One region of the Paenarthrobacter sp. NPDC091711 genome, then DNA from elsewhere that is predicted to be linked to it. Evidence: riboswitches for the same ligand, from Rfam matches in the RefSeq annotation. Region 1 holds a riboswitch; the other holds the start of a gene.
What was found. A riboswitch is a leader RNA that binds a small molecule or an ion and turns the genes downstream of it on or off. The one in region 1 is predicted to bind thiamine pyrophosphate.

Region 1 (7,587 bases):
GCGAACTTGGCCAAAGGGTTGGCTTTGGTCAGGAGGGCGTGGTTCCCGCGCAGGTTCAGGGCGTCCCTCATGCTGCACCCGCTTCCTGACGCGTGGCTTCACCCTGTTGGACCGGGCCGAGCCGCAATTCCGTTCCGCCGAGCACGGCACTGAATTCTTGGTCGTGGGTCACGGAGACCACCGCGGTTCCGGCGTCCAGCAGCTCGGAAAGGAACGACGCCAGTTCTGCCCAGGTGTTAGCGTCCTGACCGAACGTGGGCTCGTCCAGGACAAGCACTTTCGGATGGGCCGCGAGGACCGTGGCCACCGAGAGTCGCCTCTTCTCCCCGCCGGACAACGTGTACGGGTTGGCATCCACCAGGTGCGTCAACCGCAAGCGCTCCAGCAGTTCATCCACGCGGTCCTCGCCGTGGCCAAGATGCTTCGGACCAAACATGAGCTCATCCAGGACGTTGCCCGTAACGAACTGGTGTTCAGGTTCCTGAAAAACCGTCCCAATGCGGGAAATCAACTGCTCGGCTTTCCACTTGTACGGATCAATGCCGGCGCCCTCGGAAAGCTCGACGGCGGCACTGACCTTGCCGTCCACCGGCGCCAGAAGACCGGCCAACGTGAGCGCAAAAGTGGACTTGCCGGCACCATTCGGACCCGTGATGGTCAGTGCCTGGCCGGCCCTGACCTGTGCGCTGATGCCCATCTGAACCGGCACGGGCGGGATGGTCTTGAAGCCCTTGCGTCGTGGCTTTTCCCGGGAAACAGCGAGGTCCTGCGACGCGAGAAGTAGCTGTGCGGCGTGGGTCTCGTTGCTGCGCTCCCGGGTTGCCGGGACGTATCCAGGCACCCAGACGCCGGCTGACATGAGCATGCTGCGGGCTTCTGAAAGGACGTGATCCGGCGGGCCGTCCAGGAGGACTCCCCCTGTGGCCCCGGCTGCGCCAGCGGAGCCGTGAGCCGCGGTTGACCCCGGCTGCAGGACCACAATCCGGTCCACCAGGTCCTTCCACACGGATACGCGGTGTTCCACCACAACAAGGGTGGCGCCGGTCTTGTCCAGGCACCGCCCTACCGCATCACGGACCTCCAGAACGCCGGCCGGATCCAAGTTGGCCGTAGGTTCGTCCAACAGGATCAGGCCGGGTCGCATCGCCAAAATGCCTGCCAGCGCAAGGCGCTGCTTCTGGCCTCCGGAGAGTGCCGCCGTCGGGTGATCCAACGCCAAACCGCCGCCTGCCGCGGTACGCAAGCCGACGTCGTCGAGCGCTTCATGGACGCGCGCCCAGATCTCCTCCCGCGGGACGGCCAGGTTCTCCGCACCGAACGCGACGTCGTCCCCCACCCGGGAGAGGACCACCTGCGTTTCCGGGTCCTGCTGCATCAGCCCGGCGCGGCCACGCTGCTCACGGGGAGCAACGCCGTCGATCAGCAGTGAGCCGGTTTCATCCGAGTCGTCTTCCTCGTCACCCAGCACGCCCGCCAAGGCATGCAGTAGCGTGGACTTGCCGGCGCCGGAAGGACCCAGCAGCAGCACCCGCTCCCCCGGTTCAATCCGAAGGTCGAGGCCCTGAATGGCGGCTTGGGCCCGGCCGGAATGCCGCCACCCCCAGCCCTCGGCTGAGATGGCGGCAGGCCGCACCGCGCCGTTTTGCGTGGCGGACATCAGTTGAAAACTGGCTCCGAAGCGGCCTTGCGCGAGGCGAAGGAGCTCAGCACGCCGGTCTTCGCCAAGCCGCGCGTCGCAGCCCAGGAGAGTGCGCCCGCGATGATCGCCCCGGAAATGGTGGTGAAGGTGATGTACGCCAGCTTGTCCACCGCCTCGTAGGCGATGTTCCAGCCCCAGGGCAGGAAGGAGTCGTTCAAACCGCAGAAGAGGCCCGCGCCAGCGCCCGCGAGGAGGGCCGTGGGCAGGTTGAACTTCTTGTACCGGAACGCAGCGAAGATGAGCTCGGCGCCCAGTCCCTGCAGAATGCCGGAGATGAGCACAGTGGTGCCGTACTGCGAACCCATGATGAGCTCGCCCGTGGCGGCCACAGCTTCGCAGAACAGCGCTGCACCCGGCTTGCGGATAATGAGCATGCCCAGGACAGCGGGGATCATCCACCCACCGGCGATCAGACCGGTGAGCGGCGGATACGTCGCGTTCATGGGGATGGATACCAGTGCCGCGCCTTGGGACCATGCCCAGAAGATCACGCCGCCGGCAATAGCGATCAAAGCCGCCACAACAATGTCTACAACACGCCAGTTATAACTGGTCTTCTTCACGTTTACCGTGGTCATTTTCTGCCTCCTGAGGTTACAGGAGGGGAAAGTGCTCCCCGCAACCCGGTTGGCCTGCGCCCCCCGGATCCGGACACTCTGAGAAGCTCGACTCCCTTGCGCCGGTACTAACCGGATCAGGTTCGAGGGTCTGCGGCTGTCCGCACTCTCAGCGCCCTCGCGTCTCCTGCATCTCTGCAGGGTCCGACGGCGGCGCTCCCCTGTCGTTATCAAATCTGCCCTGATGGGCTGGTTCAGTTTACACCTGAGCCCGTGGCGGGTGTTGCTGTCCAGTCACAATCGCCTTCCGGGGGCTGCGGGGTGCGTTGCGAGGCCCGCTCTACGCCCTCCCCCCGCGTTTTGGCACGCACACCAGGCCCCACAACGAGTACGGGGTGCGTTGCGAGGCCCGCTCTGCGCCCTCCCCCCGCGTTTTGGCACGCACACCAGGCCCCACAGCCGGACCTGAGAGAATGAACCAGCAGACGTCACCGCGGCAAAGGGGCACATTTCATGACTGACCTTCCCAAGCAGGACCCACCCAGCACTGAGGGCACTGTGCCGCAACCACGTCTCGCCGCAAGCGTTATCTTGCTCCGCGACGCCCCGGACGGGCTCGAAGCGTTCGTCCAGCACAGGGTGGACACCATGGACTTCGCCGCTGGCATGGTGGTCTTCCCGGGAGGACGCGTGGACTCTGCGGACGGGTCCGGGTGGGACTACCCGGCGGAACTGCTCGAACGGCACTCGGCAGACTGGAACCAGAGCTCCATCGGGGCGGAGCCGGGCGAAGCAGCGAGGAATGCCGGGACAGTGCTGACAGCCGCAATCCGCGAAGTCCGTGAAGAAGCCGGACTGAACATCAACGCCGCTGATCTCCGTCCCTGGGCCAACTGGGTTACCCCGACGGACATGCCCAAGCGCTTCGACACCTACTTCTACGTCGCCAAGCCCGCCCCAGGGGCTGAGCCCCAGCACCAAACCACGGAGGCCTGGAAATCACTCTGGATGCCGGTGGCCGGAATTCTCGCCTCCGAGGCGGCGGGCACCCTGAAGCTGATGCCACCCACGTATTACCTGCTCAAGGAAATTTCCGGGTTCCTGACGGTGGACCACGTATGGTCGGCCGAACACACGGTTGTCCCGGTCCTGGCGCCGGTTGGCTCCATGGCCGCGTTCCTGAAGGAACGGGAAAACCGCCGCTGACAGTGTTCGCCCTGCGTTGCAGCTAGGCTGGGGACATGAATCTCTTCCTCAAGCTACTGGGTACCGGAGTGAGCCTCGGAGCGGGCTTCGTCGGAACCAAACTCGTCAACAAAGGGTGGGAAAAAGCCACCGGCAACAAGCCGCCCACAGGCAACGATGACGTGGAGACGAGCCTGCGCTCGGCCCTGACTTTTGCCTTGATTTCCGCGTTCGTGAGCACCCTCATCCAGGTCCTCGCCAACCGCGGAACGCAGCGTGCCATCGCCCGCTTCGCCAAGTCCCAGGACATCGTCTAGATATCAGCCAGAGAACAAACAAGCGCGGGTCCGCTGTAGTGGGCCCGCGCTTGTTTTTGTTTATCGCAGTTTAGTTGTCGCTCCCGGGTTCCTGGCCGGCAGCCGCCCTTTGGACCACGGCCTCCAGTTCATCCTTGGTGAGCTTTTCGCGGTGTCCATGCTTGGTGCGGTACGCGGAGCGGCCCACCATGTGCGCGGACACTGGCGCTGTGAGGAGCTGGAAAATCCATGCCACCAACAGAACCGGCCACACCCACCATGTGCGCATCTGGAGTCCGATCGCGGCCAACATGAGGAACAGCCCCAGGACCTGCGGTTTGGTGGCTGCGTGCATGCGGCTCATGAGGTCCGGGAATCTCAGCAGACCAATGGCTGCACCGAGGGACATGAGGGCTCCCACTACCAGGAACACAGCGGTGACAGCATCAATGACAACGTCAAGACCGGAGGCGTCAGGACTCATTGTTCTGTTCCCTCCGCTCGGCCACGAACCGGGCAACGGTCACCGAGCCAATGAACCCGATCACCGCCAGGGCTACCAGCAGCATCAGGTTGTTCAGGTGCTTGTTCAGCGCCATGTCGATCGCCAGGGCAGCACCGAGGATGGCCAGCAAAACATCTGATGCCAGGACCCTGTCCAAGAGGGAAGGCCCGACGGCGATGCGGACAATCGCACCCGCGGCAGCCAGGCTGAGGATCACGGCGGTTACCACCAGGACTACTTCCTTCACAGCGCTGCCCCTTCCAGCCCCGGACGCTGTTCGGCTCTGAGTGCCTCGACTTCTTCGCGCGTACCCATAATGCGGATCAGCCCTGCCTCAATGTCTTGGGTTTCCTGACGAATTTTGTCGATGTCCGCCTCTTCATAAATGTTGAGTGCGTGCAGGTACAACGTGGAAGTGGAACGGTCCACCTCCACCACCAGGGAGCCGGGGATCAGCGAGATGACGTGACCGGTGGCCGTCACCATGAGATCGGAATGGCTCCGCAACGGGACGGCGACGACGGCGCTGCGGACCCTGGGCCCTTTGGCTACAGCGAGGTACAGCACCAGGAAGCTCGCTGCCACCACTTTGGCGAGGAACATCAGGGCAAAAGGTATGGCGCGCAGGACGTTGAACCTGCCGCTGAGCTCCACCGGCGGTAGGTAGAAGAATTTGGCCACCAGCACGGCAATCAAGGCGCCGAACAGGAGGTTGCCCGGGCTGAAGTCCCGCCACAAGGCACCCCACACAATCACCAGCCAGATCAGGAGGGGCAGTTCAGTGCGGAACGAGATCGGTTTACGGCTCATTTGGCTTCCCCCGTCCGTGCATCATCCGCTGGGCTCTGGTCCTTCTGCGTTTCACCCTTCTGAGCCAACGGTGGCACCACAACGGAGTCCCCCAGAACCGAGTGGATATACGCCGAACGGTCCAACATGATCCCGGCGGACCCGTCAGCAACCCTGAACAACGGACCTGCAAAGACCGTCAGTGCAACACCGAACACCACCAGTCCAGCCGTGGATCCCACCATGGTCCGCGGAAGTACTCCCACGTTCCCCGGGGTTTTCAACACGGGGTCCGGGTACTCAGCGTCCTCCGGCTTGCGCCAGAACGCCCTGTTCCAGACGCGGGCGATCGCCAGCAGTGTCAGCAGGCTGGTGACCACGCCACCCACCACCAACGTGATCGCCAACGGCGTCCCCAGCTCCACACCTGCTTGCAGCAGCCCCAGCTTTCCAAGGAAACCTGAGAACGGCGGAATGCCTGCCAAGTTCATTGCGGGGATAAAGAACAGCAAGGCCAGCAGCGGAGAGAGCTTCGCCAAGCCACCCAAACGGTCAATGGAAGAACTTCCACCACGCCGCTCAATGAGTCCCGTGACCAGGAACAAACTGGTCTGGACGGTGATGTGGTGGGCTACGTAGAAGACCGCGGCGCCCAGCCCGGCCACGGAGCTCATGGCGAGGCCAAACACCATGTAACCAATATGGCTCACCAGGGTGAAGGACAGGAGACGTTTGATGTCGCTCTGGGCCAGGGCACCCAGAATTCCGACAATCATGGTCAATAACGCCACCACCATCAGCGGGACATTGAGCGTGTCCCCCGGGAACAGGAGAGTTTCCGTGCGGACCATTGCGTAGACGCCCACTTTGGTCAGCAAGCCCGCGAACACGGCGGTCACTGGAGCGGGGGCGGTGGGATAAGAGTCCGGAAGCCAGAAGGACAGGGGGAAGACGGCTGCCTTGATGCCGAACGCCACCAGCAGCATCACGTGCAGCAGGTTCTGGGTACCTTGATCCAACTCGGCCAGCTTGATGGCCAGGTCCGCCATGGTGATGGTTCCGGTGGCCCCGTAAATCATGGCGATGGCAATGAGGAACAGCACGGAGGACACCACGGAAACCACCACGTACGTGACGCCTGCACGGATGCGCGGACCCGTCCCACCCAGCGTCATCAAGACGTAGCTTGCTGTCAGCAGGATCTCGAAACCGACGTAAAGGTTGAAGAGGTCACCGGTCAGGAACGCGTTGGAAACGCCCGCCACCAGGATCAGGTAGGTGGGGTGGAAGATCGAGACCGGGGCTTCCTGGTCGCCGTCGGCCATACCCTGCCCCGTTGCGTAGATCAACACCGCCAGGCTCACCACGGTGGAGACCACCAGCATGAGCGAGGAGAACTGGTCCACCACCAGGACCACGCCCCACGGCGGCAACCATCCGCCCAAAGTGACCGAGGTGGTACCCCCGTCCCAGACAGAGATCAGGAGTAGGCATTCGAGCAGGAGGGTTGCACTGAGGATGCCAATACTCACCACCCGCTGGGCGCTGTGGTGGCGGATCAGCAGGAAGGCCAGAGCCGCACCCAGAATTGGCAGGAGGACAGCTAGCGGCGACAGGTTCGCGAGATTCACGCGCTGCCTCCTTCCTGGGTTGTTGCCGTATTGGGGGTCTCCGTGGCGTCCGGTTTTTCACGATCCGCCGGGCTTGCAGGAGTGACCGCGAATTCCGAGGTTTCCAGCGGAACAATGGCGTCGTCCTCGGCGTCGAAGCTCGGCGTCTTGGCCACGCGCACGTCTTCGAGGTCATCCTGGATCTCGTCCTGACGGGCCAGGACCCAGGTGCGGTAGATGATCCCCAGCATGAAGGCCGTCACCGCGAAGGAAATGACGATCGACGTCAGGATCAGCGCCTGGGGCAAGGGATCGTTGTAGGTCTCCGGGTTCGTTTCCTTACTGAACAGGGGTGCCAGGCCGGCATAACCTCCGGTGCTCAGGATGAGGATGTTGGTGGCGTTGGCCAACAGCATCAAACCCAACAGCACACGCGTCAGGCTGCGTTCCAGGATCAGGTAGATGCCGCAGGCGTACAGGACGCCCATGACGATCAAGAGGGTCAGGTTGATGCTCATGAGTTACCCTTCCCGAGCGCAGCGGACTCGGCGGCTTCGTGGGCAAGTTCCGGATGCTCGGCGGCATCTTCCTCCGCCAGCGGCGCGCCTTTACCTTCAAAATGCTCATCGATTTCGGCACCGAGGCTGCGGAGGACGTCCAGCGCCAACCCCACCACCACGATGTACACGCCGATGTCGAAAATCGTAGACGTGACGAACTTGACGTCGCCAAACACCGGCAGCCAGAACTCAATGATGGCGCTCTGGAATACCTGTCCGCCAAGGAAGAGCGGGACAACACCGGAGGCTGCCGCCGTCGCAAGTCCCGTCCCCAAAAGCGTGCCGGCGCTGATGGTCGCTGCCTCACTCAGCTCGAATCGGCCACCAGCCAGATACCGGATGGTGAGGGCGAGTCCTGCGGTGAGGCCGCCTGCGAAGCCGCCGCC
Region 2 (7,587 bases), on a different contig from region 1:
CATGGCAAAGCCGAGCTGGCGCAAACCTTCGTGGCTTGTTGCCGATACTTCAAAAACCCGGTATCCGCGGGCTTCGAGGTCCGGGCGGACAAACTCGGCCATGTCCTTGCCGTCGGGAAGGTCCACTTTATTGAGAACCACAAGCTTGGGACGCTCGTTAAGGGGCACCACTTCACCGTCAACGCCGGCGTAGCTCATGTCCACTGCGTACTTCTCAAGTTCGGCCTCAATGATGGCGAGGTCTGAGAGAGGATCGCGGTCCGATTCAAGGGTTCCGCAATCGAGGACGTGCACCAGTGCGGCACAACGCTCCACGTGGCGCAAGAAGTTATGGCCCAGGCCTTTACCTTCACTGGCACCTTCAATCAGGCCGGGAACATCCGCAATAGTGAAACGGACCTCGCCTGCCTGCACCACGCCAAGGTTGGGAATGAGCGTGGTGAAGGGGTAGTCGGCAATCTTTGGCCGGGCAGCAGACATGGCTGCAATCAGGCTCGACTTACCGGCTGAGGGGAAACCAACCAAAGCGATATCTGCGATGGACTTCAGTTCCAGGACGACGTCACTGGATTCACCTTCGATGCCCAGCAGCGCAAATCCCGGTGCCCGGCGCTTTTGCGATGACAGGGAGGCGTTGCCGAGGCCGCCCTGGCCTCCGGCGGCTGCAATGTACTCAGTGCCCTCGCCAACGAGGTCAGCCAGGACTTCGCCGTCCTTGGTCTTGACCACGGTGCCATCAGGCACAGGAAGAATCAGGGTTTCACCGTTTTTGCCGCCGCGCCAGTCACCCATGCCGGGGCCGCCGTTGGTGGCGTGGCGGTGGGGAGCGTGGTGGTAATCGAGCAAAGTTGTGGTCTGGGCAGACACGCGAAGAATGACATCGCCGCCATTGCCACCGTTGCCGCCGTCAGGGCCGCCGAGCGGCTTGAACTTTTCCCGCTTGACAGAGACACAGCCGTGGCCGCCGGTTCCGCCGGATACGTGCAGGACTACCCGGTCTACAAAGCTCGCCACGTGGATCTCCTCAGTTGCTGTCTTACAGCGTTTGTTGCTGTTGCCAGCGCTGTTGCAAAAACCAGTGCGCTACAGCGCCCTAGTCGATTGTAATGCGGTTAAAAGAACGGTGGAGCGGGCCGTTTGGCCCGCTCCACCGGTTCAGAACTTGTTGTTACTCTGCAGCTGCAGCAGCAACAATGTTCACTACGCGACGGCCGCGGCGAGTACCAAACTCAACCGCACCGGCCTGCAGTGCGAACAGGGTGTCGTCGCCACCGCGACCGACGCCTGCGCCGGGGTGGAAATGGGTTCCACGCTGGCGAACGATGATCTCGCCAGCGGAAACTACCTGACCACCGAAACGCTTGACGCCCAGGTACTGAGCGTTGGAGTCACGACCGTTGCGAGTGGAACTCGCGCCTTTTTTGTGTGCCATGTGAAATGCCTGCCTCTAAATTTCTGGGGAAACTGAAAAACCTGAACAGCGGGTAACGAAAGTTACGCGATGCTGGTGATCTTGATCTTGGTCAGTTCCTGACGGTGACCCTGACGCTTCCGGTAGCCGGTCTTGTTCTTGAACTTCTGGATGACGATCTTCGGACCACGGAGGTCCTCGAGGATCTCAGCCGTGACCTTGACGTTGGCCAGTTCCGCAGCTGCGGAGGTGACCTTCTCGCCATCAACCAGGAGCAATGCGGGCAGCTCAAGCGTGCTACCGGCTCCACCGGGGACGCGGTTCAGCGTTACGTAGTCTCCAACGGAAACTTTTTCTTGGCGGCCGCCTGCGCGGACAATCGCGTACACCACTTGGGTACTCACTTCTCTCGACGTTTATTACAAAATTTGCGTGCGGAACCTTGGACCGGAATCAGGCCTGGTTCGCGCTGTGCCTCAACGCCGTGGACTTCTGATCGAAGTCCGCGAGTCATCCCATGAACAATTCCAAGGGGCATAACCCAAGTGTTGGCGTAAGCACCGAAGATCAAGATTACGCTAGTTTGACCTTCAGCTGCAAATGAGGCCGGGTCCGGAGGCTACCTCGTGACTTGCGTCACTATTTGTAACGGACTCTCCCGGCACCGTGCCCATACAGCTTACAGGGTTTAGGCGAGATTAACGCGATTCGGCCACCGACGCGCGGACGTCTCCATGCAATTAACCTCTATAGGCCCTGGGAGACCTGCTGACACAGGGCCTTGGGAAAGCTCAAGCAAACAGCCTGGGCGCATCGAAGAACGCGGTCTCGTAGCGGCAAGACTGGGTGAAGGCCTCCATCATGGCGGCCCTCTCCGTGCCGGAAGCCGCGATCGCCGCAGCATCAGTGAGATTGATCGCTTTCCGCGTTGCCGCAGCGAAGTCCTCGTCGGCATAGGTCTTCAGCCAGTCCGCGTAAGAATGATCTGTGGGGGCTCCGGCATCCACATAGGCAGCATGGAGCTGCTGACCCACCTCCGCGTACAACCAGTAACAAGGCAGGATCGCGGCGAGGACCACGGCGTAACTGCCGGAAGCGGACGTTGCCAGCAAATGATCCACGTAGGACTTGGTGACAGGCCCGGTTCCCGCGGGCGCCTCGCGGGTGCTGAGCCAGTTCCTGTGTAACTCCGATTCAACCTCCAGGCACTGCTGTGATGCCTTGGCCCAGAACAGCTGTTCTTCTTCCGTGGGGGCAAGGGCGCCAGCACGTGCCAGGACCCTGGAGTAGCCGTTGAGGTAGATCGCATCCTGGGCGAGGTAGTAATTGAAATCACGTTCAGGAAGGTCGCCGGATTGGAGCTGTTGAATGAAAGCAAGCCCGTAGATGGATTCGAGTTCCGGAACGGCAGCCTTCCACATCGTCGCCGCAAAGGCGCCCGGCGCTGATACCTGCTGGAGGCCATGGAAGTGATTCACCGGCCCGTTCCCCTGCCCGACCTGAAGGTCCTCTGAGGTTGTCAACGCCCCCAGCAGCCATGGTTTTACCTCCCGCAGTGAAGCCTCCCAGTTACCCGTGCGGGCTTGGACCGTGGCCAAGGCGGAAGATAAGGAGCAACCGGTTCCGTGGCTGTTGAGCGTCGCGACGCGGGGACCCACCACCTCGACCACGTCGCGCGACAGCAGGCCGGTGGTGTTCACCAAGGCATCCGGGCATTCCGGGCCCGGCAAATGGCCGCCTTTGACCAGCACAGTGTTTCCGTACTCCGCAGCGAGCCGCTTTCCCTGCTCCAGCGCCGAAGCCCAGTCAGCGGCCTCCGGCTCCCCCAGCAACATGGCGAGCTCCGGAATGTTGGGGGTAATGAGGTCAGCCAGTGGAAGCAACGAACGCAGGGCATTCTCTGCAGACTCCCGGAGCAGCCGGTCACCACTCGTGGCCACCATCACCGGATCAAGGACCACGACGGCGGGGCGCACCTCTTCGAGCCAAGCCCGGACCTGCTCAATGACTGCAGCATCGCCAAGCATTCCGATCTTGACGGCATCGATGGTGATGTCGCCGCTGATGGCCTCCAGTTGCTGACGCAGGAAGTGCGCTGGAGGGACGTGGACGGCACTGACTCCCACAGTGTTTTGCGCGGTGAGAGCAGTTATGGCAGCCATGCCGTACCCGCCCAGCGCTGCAATGCTCTTGAGGTCCGCCTGAATTCCGGCACCGCCTGACGGATCTGAGCCGGCAATGCTCAGAACCCGTGGGATGGGCCGTGCTGTGGACTGATCGTCGGAGGCGTCCAGGGGGTACACAGATGAGTATGTTGATGCAGTCATGAGGACATCCCTTCGCCGGTGCTAACCGGACAGGTTCAACGGGTCTGGATCTCAGCCTGGCCCAACGCCCGGCACCCCGTGTCAGTCCCCAAGCCTAACCGGGAAGCAAGGAGCGCGGGAACCGGACCACGTCAGAGCCCGGATATGACCCTGGACGGGCCCGTGCCGTGAAGTGAAGGGACGCAAAAGGGCCCTGTACTCATCCGCCAAAGGCAGTTAGTACAGGGCCCTCTCAACCGCTGTTTACTGGGATTAGAGCGGCTTGTCCTTTGTTAGAGCTCCGACGCCGGGACTCCGACGCCAAGGATGATGGGCTCGTCCGCCGAAACCTTCTTGACTGGCTCAACGAGCGCCTTGGCCTCATGGGCCGTGCCTCGCGTGGCCGACGCCGTCACCTCATGGTGTTCGACGCTGGTTTCGTTGGCCGCACCCTGGGCCCTGCTGGCACTCCGGTTCCGACGGCCACGACGACCCCGCGGAGCTGAAGCAGACTCGGGGTCCTCCTCTGCAGGCCGTGCCGGAGCACTGGTCTGCGAAGACACCACGGCTTCTTCCTCAGGAGCCGGAGCAGCGCCAAGGTGGGAGAACGCTTCTGCCAAGAGATCAAGACTCATGGCCGGCTTGGCAGCCTGCGGTTCCTCGTGGTGCTCCACGAAGGGCAAGGCAACTTCTTCCCCGCCGAAGCGCAGGACTGGAGTGGACCGTGCCTCTTGGACAGCGGCTTCACGGGCAGTCGCTGCCGCTTCGTCGGTGACTGCGGTTCCGGATACGGGACTGTCCGTCTGGTGCTGGCCGGCAACTCGTGCCTGCTCTTCCGCGCGGTGAACTTCGTCGTCGTGCAGGTGTGCGGCGTGTGCTGCGGCTGCGATGGTGGCCAAGGCAGCCCTGGTGGCCTCGGCCTTGGCTTGACGGGCAGGATCCTGAGGTTCAGCCGGGGTTGCAGGGGCAACCGGGGCGGACGTCGTCGGATGGACCTGCGCAGGGGTCTCGGCAATGGCCTGTCCCCCGCCCTTACCGCGGCGGCGCTTCCGTTCGGTCCGTGCAGCGGGCTGCTGCACCTCGGTGTGCGGGCGGTGATGCTCTGCAGCTACCGCATTGGCGCGGCGGTGCTCAACGGGTTCGTCGTGCGTGACGACGCCTCGTCCGGCACAGTGCTCGCACTGCTCTCCGAAGACCTCAAGAAGGCCGGTGCCCATGCGCTTGCGTGTCATCTGGACCAAGCCCAGGGACGTCACTTCGGCCACCTGGTGCTTGGTGCGGTCGCGGCCAAGGCATTCAACCATGCGTCGCAGGACGAGGTCACGGTTGGATTCCAAGACCATGTCAATGAAGTCGATGACGATGATGCCGCCGATGTCGCGCAGGCGGAGCTGGCGAACCACTTCTTCGGCCGCTTCGAGGTTGTTTTTGGTGACCGTTTCTTCAAGGTTTCCGCCACTGCCGGTGAACTTGCCGGTGTTGACGTCCACCACGGTCATGGCCTCGGTGCGGTCAATGACCAACGAACCACCGGACGGCAGGAAGACCTTCCGTTCCAGGGCCTTATGGATCTGCTCGTCGATGCGCCATGCAGCAAAGATGTCCTGGTCCTTGGTCCACTTTTCAAGGCGTCCCACGAGGTCCGGTGCAACGTAGGTGACATAAGCCTCGATGGTGTCCCAGGCGTCGTCACCGGAGACGATCAGCTTGGAGAAGTCCTCGTTGAAGACATCGCGAACCACCTTGATGGTGAGATCGGGCTCTCCGTACAGGAGTTCAGGAGCCAGGACCTTGGTGGACGAGGCTTGCCCTTCGATGCCTTCCCATTGTGCGCGCAGACGGTTGATGTCGTGCGTCAGTTCTTCCTCCGACGCACCTTCAGCAGCTGTGCGGACAATGACACCGGCGTTTTCCGGCAAGCGGTCCTTCAGGATGCGCTTGAGGCGGTTGCGTTCGACGTCGGGCAGCTTGCGGGAGATTCCGGTCATCGAACCACCGGGAACGTAGACCAAGTAGCGGCCCGGCAGGGAGATCTGGCTGGTGAGGCGGGCACCCTTGTGACCCACGGGGTCTTTGGTGACCTGAACAAGGACGGAGTCTCCGGACTTCAGGGCGTTCTCGATCCGGCGCGGCTGGCCTTCAAGGTTGACCGCGTCCCAGTTGACTTCACCTGCGTACAGGACGGCGTTGCGGCCACGTCCGATGTCCACGAAAGCAGCTTCCATGGACGGCAGCACGTTCTGGACCTTACCCAAGTACACATTGCCGATCAGGGAGTCCTGCTGGGTCTTGGACACGAAGTGCTCAGCGAGCACACCGTCTTCCAAAACACCGATCTGGATTCTATCGTCACGCTGGCGGACGATCATTTGGCGGTCCACCGACTCGCGGCGGGCAAGGAACTCGGCCTCGGTAATGACCTGGCGGCGGCGTCCGGTTTCCCGGGACTCGCGGCGCCGCTGCTTCTTGGCCTCCAACCTGGTGGAGCCCTTGACGCCCGTCACGCGGTTGGACGGAGCCGCCTCGGTGATGGGGCGGGGTGCGCGAACGCGCGTGACCGTGTTGGGGGGATCGTCATCCGAGCCTCCGGTCAGTTCAAGATCCTGATCTCCACGACGACGGCGACGACGACGACGCGACGTCACGCCTTCTTCAAGAGCCTCAGCTGCCGGCGCTTCCTCGTCCTCCGACTCGGCGCCGTCTTCAGTCTCATTCTCGTCGCGTTCGGTTCCGCGGCGACCTCGGCGGCCACGGCTCCTGCGGCGACGACGACTACCCGCGTCTTCGAGCTCGCCCTCAGCACTGGCCTCGGCTTCTTCTTCGGGCTCTTCGGCTTTCTCTTCCACCGCGGCCACGCGGGGAACCGTGGTGAGGTCAGGTGCCTGGAAAATCATGGAGGTGATGGACACAGGCTCCATGAACAGGGAAGTGGATGCTGCGGGGGCGGCGTTTTCGGCAGGCGCCTCTTCGGACGCGGGTTCCTCGGACGCGGGCTCTTCGGCAGCTACCTCAGCGCCAGCTACCTCAACGGCAGGGGCCTCCGGCTGGGCGGCCTGTTCCGGCGTCGTGCTTTCCTCGATTGCCGCAGCTGCGGGCGCTTCGGCTGCGTCAGCTTTGGGCTTGGTAGTACGACGACGGCGGACCGGCTTTTCGAGGGCAGGCTCAGCAGCCGCTTCGGGCGCCTCTGCGGCGGCCTCGGGCTCGGCAGTGGCGTCGTCCCCCAAACCGGGCAAAGGCTCGGCAGGCTCTGCCTTCTTGCGGGAGCGGGTGCGGCGCACCGGCGCCTTGGTGGCCTCGGCGGCGACATCCGGGGTGGACGCCTCGGCAGCTGGCGCCTCAACGTCAGCAACTACCTTGGGCGCAGCCTTGCGCCGGGTCCTGGTGGTTTTCTTGGGCGCTTCCGCAGTTTCCGCGGGAGCTGCCTCGTCATTAACGGCTACAACCTGGTCATTATCCATATGTGGCAACACTCCTGCCCCAGCGACACCGCCACATCCGGCGCCCAGTGGAGCAAATATTGTCAAAACCCGCAGGCGTTGACAGAAGTCGGCAGTATTCCTTCCGGTTCGCACCAGCATTGGGGTGCGGCAGCCCTGGAAGGCCGATGGCTTTATTCTGAAACCCGTTGTTCTGCTGCCACAACCAGGTGCCGTCCATTGACATGGCGGGCCTACCGAGGATCAAACGATCCGGGCATGCCCAGCTCATACTGGCGGTCTTGGGAACAAAGTCACCGGACCGGATGTCGAATGTGGATCGACTTCCGGCCATTTTCATTCTCTCACACCCCCGCACATTCCCGGCGAAGGCCGCTGTGTCGTGGAGCTCCGCCCTCAAGCTGGGGCCGACGCCCAGTCTTCGGAGTTAGAA

Region 2: it holds a riboswitch for thiamine pyrophosphate, as region 1 does, so the genes downstream of both, thiD (bifunctional hydroxymethylpyrimidine kinase/phosphomethylpyrimidine kinase) here and ACIQH5_RS15490 (ECF transporter S component) in region 1, are expected to answer to the same signal.

The regions. Positions count from the first base shown of each region.
Region 1 is NZ_JBIVTF010000010.1:88,921-96,507, reverse strand. It holds gene ACIQH5_RS15500 (energy-coupling factor transporter transmembrane component T family protein) at 1-71, opposite strand, end outside; gene ACIQH5_RS15495 (ABC transporter ATP-binding protein) at 68-1,657, opposite strand; gene ACIQH5_RS15490 (ECF transporter S component) at 1,657-2,277, opposite strand; TPP riboswitch at 2,353-2,489, opposite strand; gene ACIQH5_RS15485 (NUDIX hydrolase) at 2,770-3,462, shown strand; gene ACIQH5_RS15480 (DUF4235 domain-containing protein) at 3,498-3,758, shown strand; gene mnhG (monovalent cation/H(+) antiporter subunit G) at 3,829-4,221, opposite strand; gene ACIQH5_RS15470 (monovalent cation/H+ antiporter complex subunit F) at 4,211-4,489, opposite strand; gene ACIQH5_RS15465 (Na+/H+ antiporter subunit E) at 4,486-5,052, opposite strand; gene ACIQH5_RS15460 (Na+/H+ antiporter subunit D) at 5,049-6,662, opposite strand; gene ACIQH5_RS15455 (Na(+)/H(+) antiporter subunit C) at 6,659-7,159, opposite strand; gene ACIQH5_RS15450 (Na+/H+ antiporter subunit A) at 7,156-7,587, opposite strand, start outside.
Region 2 is NZ_JBIVTF010000001.1:60,218-67,804, reverse strand. It holds gene obgE (GTPase ObgE) at 1-1,014, opposite strand, end outside; gene rpmA (50S ribosomal protein L27) at 1,169-1,432, opposite strand; gene rplU (50S ribosomal protein L21) at 1,495-1,803, opposite strand; gene thiD (bifunctional hydroxymethylpyrimidine kinase/phosphomethylpyrimidine kinase) at 2,203-3,738, opposite strand; TPP riboswitch at 3,729-3,827, opposite strand; gene ACIQH5_RS00330 (Rne/Rng family ribonuclease) at 4,011-7,175, opposite strand.